Siphonobacter curvatus: one gene and its partner. The protein of the gene in region 2 interacts with the protein of the main gene of each other region in a pairwise test. Links are inferred from orthologs where the notes say so. Each region holds a gene or a part of one and is shown on either strand. Other genes may lie near its edges.

The links. The genes of interacting proteins can lie anywhere in the genome.
Region 1: the proteins of rlmN (region 2) and ftsZ interact in binary tests that used the Escherichia coli proteins (3 or more experiments, as listed by UniProt). The link is inferred for Siphonobacter curvatus from one-to-one orthologs.

The regions. Positions count from the first base shown.
Region 1 is NZ_PTRA01000001.1:62,619-65,590, reverse strand. Bases 1-2,912 are described here. They hold ftsZ (cell division protein FtsZ), read left to right. Parts: upstream 1-653; coding sequence 654-2,171; downstream 2,172-2,912. Other genes in these bases: porT (type IX secretion/gliding motility protein PorT/SprT), read right to left, coding at 2,253-2,912; ftsA (cell division protein FtsA), read left to right, coding at 1-533. Outside these bases: more of porT, read right to left, coding at 2,913-2,972. UniProt on the Escherichia coli protein: Essential cell division protein that forms a contractile ring structure (Z ring) at the future cell division site. The regulation of the ring assembly controls the timing and the location of cell division.
Region 2 is NZ_PTRA01000001.1:3,657,599-3,660,648, forward strand. Bases 40-2,963 are described here. They hold rlmN (23S rRNA (adenine(2503)-C(2))-methyltransferase RlmN), read left to right. Parts: upstream 40-931; coding sequence 932-1,996; downstream 1,997-2,963. Other genes in these bases: C5O19_RS15125 (GatB/YqeY domain-containing protein), read left to right, coding at 40-49; C5O19_RS15130 (CvpA family protein), read left to right, coding at 332-871; C5O19_RS15140 (inorganic phosphate transporter), read left to right, coding at 2,233-2,963. In the rest of the region: more of C5O19_RS15125, read left to right, coding at 1-39; more of C5O19_RS15140, read left to right, coding at 2,964-3,050.

The DNA of each region.
Region 1 (2,972 bases), 3.6 Mb from region 2 along the record:
CTCGCCTGGATAGCATTCAGGAGGTATTCCGCTCCGTAACGGGCATGCACGTACAGGTAGGTCGTCCAAATCAGGGTTTCAACAAACAGAAACCTGAAACGACGAATAACCTTTCGTACGCAACGGCGTTGGGCCTCGTTCGTTTGGGCTTCCGTTCACTCGATCCCCGCGATGAGCTATACGAATCGCTCGTATCGGTACCCTCGCCTATTCAGGCACCCGTACCTACACGTCCGCATACGTATACGACCAGTCAACATCACAGTCCGGTGCCTAGTAATGGATCGAATGGCAGTAACGGTAGCTATACCAATGGTAATAATGGCCATACGCCACGACCTCCCGAACCTCCCCGGAATCCAGAAACAAAAGAACCGACCAAAGAGCCTGAACCACAAACCGAACCTGAACAGGAATGGAAATGGTGGCGATTACGCATGGATTTAAACTCCTGGTACAAAGCCATCTTCCGAGATGAATTTGAATCACGGAATGGTCAACGTCCCGACGGTTGGGAACCCAAAACTGTATAGTAGAAATCAAACGGTCTTGGCCGTTTGATTTTCTGTTTATCCCCTGAATTGAAAGTTTTACCTCCGGACTAAACTCATTGCGTTGAGGTACTAAGCCTTTACGTAACCAACCTCAATAGTATGCTTCTTGATCATAATTATTCCTTTAGCTCCGTCAAGCATTTTCGCTCGTACATTAAGGTATTTGGTGTAGGCGGTGGAGGTTGCAATGCGGTCCGACACATGTTTAACCAAACGATTGAAGACGTAGACTTCATCGTTTGTAATACGGACCGCCAGTCCCTTGACGAAAGCCCCATTGATTACAAGATTCAGTTAGGGAATCAGAGCGTCAACCAGAAAGGTATTGGAGCGGGAATGGACGCAGCTCAGGGTCGGGCTGCCGCCGAAGAAAGTGAAGCAGAAATCCGAAAAGTCCTTGAGGACAATACGGAAATGCTCTTCATTACGGCTGGTATGGGCGGAGGAACGGGTACGGGTGCGGCTCCAGTCATTGCCCGGATCGCTAATGACCTGAACATTCTAACCGTAGCTATAGTCACTGCTCCCTTCGATGATGAGGGTGAAGATAAAATTGCCCAAGCCCGCGAGGGTATCCGCGAATTACAGAAGTACTGCGATACAGTCGTTGTTATTCTAAACGAAAAACTGCTGGAGCTCTATCCAGACATGACCGTCGATGAGGCTTACGCCAAAGCCGACGATGTCTTAGCTAATGCGGCCCGTTGTATTTCCGAGATCGTTACCAAGTCCGGTAAGATCAACTCCGATATGAATGACGTCAAGACCATCCTGAAAGGTGCTGGACAGGCCGTAATTGGCTTGTACACGGCTGAAGGCGATGATCGTGCCGTCACCTGCGTTGAAGAAGCTTTGAGCTCACCTCTGCTCGATAATCGTGATATCAAAGGTGCCAAGCGTATCTTGATCACGATCTCCTATAGTAAGGATTGCCCAATGCGAATGATGGAACAGAAAGCCATCACCAAGTTCATCGAAGATCGTATTGGCGGCAAAGCTCGCTTACTAAAAATCAGCCCGATACCTGACGATAGCTTGGGTAAAGCCATGCGGTTTACGATCATTGCGGCTGGTTTTGATTTGCCCGGTAACTCAGTCTACCAGCGTCCAATGGATGAGCCAGTGAGTCAAGCTCCGAAGCTGCCATCGTATCAGAACCAGCCGGTTTCCGCTCCCGTAGTGACCCCTCCTGTTCCCGTGGTTGAAGCGGCCCCTTTACCGGTAGCTAATTACGGATTCAACGAGTATCGTCGCGATACCCCAGAGGCTTCGGCTTCGTTTACACCGGAAGCTTCATTTACGCCCGAGGTTTCGTCCGTAATGCCGGAAGCAGTGGTAGAAACACCAGTCATGGCTTCTCCGTTTACAGCTCCTTCTCCTACGCTGAATGAGGAAGATAAGGTTAAACACATTGAGCAGGAAATCTGGCGGGAAGAAGACCTCAGTTCGTCCAATGCCCGAATGATTCAGGAGTTCGTCCATAAGCTCAACCACCCCGATCAGGGTTGGGAAGCGGATCTGGAAACGCCCGCATACATTCGTCAGAATATTCCTTTAGCTGATTTAATGGTCATTCTGAACGGCGAGAAAGTCAATCATTATAATTTGAACGACTAGATTCATCATTCAATAAAAAAGCCCGGCAGATAGAAGTCTGCCGGGCTTTTTACTGTATAGACAATCTATAGACGGTTCCGTTTATTCAAACATCAGATAAATCGTTACCGTATGCGAAGTCAGTCGACTGATGCCCCGGTTTGCTACGGAATTCGTTGGCTGAATTAAGTTTGCAATACCGTGCGAAAAGTGTAACTCCGGTGTAAACTTGAAATATTCGAAGAAGCGTTCGAGACCAACCCCGTATTCCACACTAAAATCGGCCGAGCGGGTAGCTAGCTGTCCTACGCCCCGGTTGATATTCTGTTTTCTCCGTACGTTCGCTTCTAGTCCGGCCCGGAAGCCAGCCACGGCGTACATCCGCGTATTCCCTCGCCGCTCGGATTTGTACTTCAGCATGAAAGGAAATTCTACCCAAGTCGATTCGCGAGTTAACCGCTGTTCAGTACCGTTCGTGTACGTCAAATCTACAGGACGACTGTAAATCGAAAGCGTTAGCGGCGAAAATCGGAAATCCAGCCGTGGGCTCAGGTACACGTTCATCAAAAAACCCATCCGGAAACCCATGGAATTCGGTGAATGCATCGAACGGACCGAATCCTGCGTATTGTATTGGTCAGAGTGTTTGACCTGAAAACGCGTATTGGGTAGACCAAAGAAAAACCCGTAGTGAACCGTTTTATCATCGTAAAACTCCAGGTGTTTTCGCTGATAAATCGTATTCTGAGCTTTTACGGCGGGCATACCCAACACCATAAAAATAAAAATCAGGCCCGGGAGCGTTGAGCGTTGAAAAGAAGA
Region 2 (3,050 bases):
GGCGGAAGGAAAAACGATCTCGGCTACGGTGAAACAGTTGCTGAGCTAGTATTGAAGTTTGATCGTTTCAGATTTGAAGTTTGATTGGTTTAAAGTCGTTTGAAGAAAAATTTGGGACTTGGTTCGTTTGTATGGGTTTGAAAAGTGGTAGGGTATGACGGGCCGTGAACAGGCGAAAACGGGCTGGATTACAGGCAGGAATCGAAGGGATGCTTCTTTCTGATTCTCAGAAGTAGAAAGTCCCAGGGCCTTCCGACCCCCACTCAAACGTTAAACCAATCAAACCTCAAATTCAAAACTCATTCAAACCCTACCCGCACGTACCCACTGTATGAATTTTAATTTTCTTGACCTGCTTCTACTCGTGCCGCTCGCTTATGGAGCGTACACGGGCTTTCGACGGGGCGTACTGGTCGAGATTATTGCGGTTATTGCTTTTGTCGTTTCGCTTATATTGGGTTTTAAACTTTTGAACGAAGCGATTGCCTTTGTATCCCCTTACGTGGGTGAAACCGTAGGCCGTAAATTTCTCCCGTACATCGGATTTTCGAGCATTTTCGTGCTGGTCATTTTTACCATCAATCGCTTTGGATGGCTGCTGCGGAGAAGCCTCCGCTACACGATTTTCGGCAGTTTCGACAGTATGGCTGGAGCCGTAGTGGGTCTGTTCACGTATGCCTTTGGTATCAGCGTTTTTTTGTGGCTGTTACAGGCACTGGGCATGGGCTTTCCCAACCGCGAACAGATGACGGGCAGTTATGTCTATCCGGTAATCCGGCCTTTCGCACCGAAAGTGTTGGATAAAGTATCCGACGCCATTCCCAAGCGGGATCGACTCATTGAAAAAGTCGAAGAGTTGCGAAAAGAATAACCGCACTGGAACCCAATACCTTAGAAAGCAGTTGCACCAACGTATTACCAAAAACGAGCAATGGACACCATCGTTAAACAAGATATTCGTAAGCTCTCGGCAGAGGGGTTGAAGGCCTTTTTGGTCGAACAGGGAGAACAGGGATTCCGGGCGAAGCAGATTCTGGAATGGCTGTGGAAAAAGTCCGCCCGTAGTTTTGAGGAAATGACCAATCTTTCCAAGAAAACGCGGGAATTGCTCGAGACTCACTTTGAAATTCGTCCCCTAAGCGTTGCGAAAGAGCAAATTTCAAGCGATAAAACCATTAAATCGGCTTTCCGGCTCTACGACGGGAAACTGATTGAAGGCGTACTAATCCCCGCCGACGACCGAATGACGGCCTGCGTATCCAGTCAGGTAGGCTGCTCACTGACGTGTAAGTTTTGTGCGACGGGTTACATGGATCGCGAACGCAACCTGGACCCGGCTGAAATCTACGATCAGGTGGTCACGATCAAGAACCAGGCCGAACAAAAATACGGTCAACCCCTAACCAACATCGTGTACATGGGCATGGGCGAACCTCTGCTCAACTACGCGAACGTGCTGAAGTCGGTGGATCATATCACTTCGCCGGAAGGGCTGAACATGTCACCCAAACGCATTACCGTCAGTACGGCGGGTATCGCCAAGATGATTCAGAAGCTGGGTGATGACGGGGTGAAATTCAATCTGGCCCTTTCGCTGCACGCTGCTAACGACAGCAAGCGGAATCAGATTATGCCCATCAACGAAAGCAATACGTTGGTAGCTTTGAAAGATGCCCTGAAGTATTTCTATAATAAAACGGGGAATAAGATTACGCTGGAGTATATTCTCTTTTATAACTTCAACGATTCGGTGGAGGATGCGAAGGAACTTTGGAATTTTGCCAAACACATTCCGAATGCCCACATCAACATCATCGAGTACAATCCCATCGAAAACGCTCAGTATAAGAATACTGACCCGCAGACGCTGGCCAAATTTGCCCGCTTCATCGAGCAGAAGAATATCCCGATTACGGTTCGTCGTAGCCGTGGAAAAGACATCGATGCCGCCTGCGGTCAGCTGGCGACGAAAACAGCGCCGGTAACGGTTGAATAATTTCTAAATTTGTTTCTTTTCGTAAAAATTCTGTATTTCCGGCACCATTCCGAAGGATACGCTGGAGAAACCGCCCAACTCTCAGCGAACGATTGGCGAAAGTCCTATTTCCCCAATCGTTACGCGAGCATACGTTTCGGGTTAGAGGTCCCCTATCCATAGAGTCTTAACAATTCCTTAACATTAGGCCCGATCCCTTTCCGTAGCTTCGCGTCAAAATAGCCCCCTAACTCCTTATGTTCGGCTTAGAGACTGGAATTTTCTTTCTTCTGTGTATCTGCCTTTTTTGTGCGTGTGCCTTTGAATTCGTGAACGGTTTTCACGATACGGCCAATGCCGTAGCCACCGTAATCTACACTAACTCCCTGAAACCCAATATTGCAGTAATTTGGTCAGGATTCTGTAACTTCCTTGGCGTGTTCTTCGGTGGTATTACCGTTGCCATGGGCATTGTAAACTTGCTACCGGTTGAACTGCTCATCGACCAAAATGTTTATCACGCAGTAGCGATGGTCCTATCCCTACTGCTGAGTGCCATCATCTGGAACCTGGGCACCTGGTACTTTGGTCTGCCCTCCTCTTCTTCCCACACACTGATTGGCTCAATCCTGGGCGTAGGTCTGGCCTACTCCCTGTTGCCTGAAAACGTATCGGGCGTGAGTTCTGTCAACTGGGACAAAGCGAAAGAAACGGGTTTTGCTCTACTTCTATCGCCGCTGGTAGGTTTCAGTCTGGTGATTATTCTGATGTTTATTCTGAAGCGTACCGTGAAGAATGACATCATTTTCAAAGAACCCAAGAAAAATCAGACGCCTCCAACCTGGATTCGCGGTATTCTGATTATGACCTGTACGGGTGTTAGTTTCTTTCACGGCTCCAATGATGGACAGAAAGGCGTAGGTTTGATCATGCTGATTTTGATCGGTATCACGCCCGCTTATTTTGCTCTGGATGCCAGCAAGGATACCTCGCACCTTCAAACCAATCTGGTACAGATTCAGCAACTCGTCAACCGGATTGAAGAGCCGCGTCTGGCGACGTTAGATCAGGAACG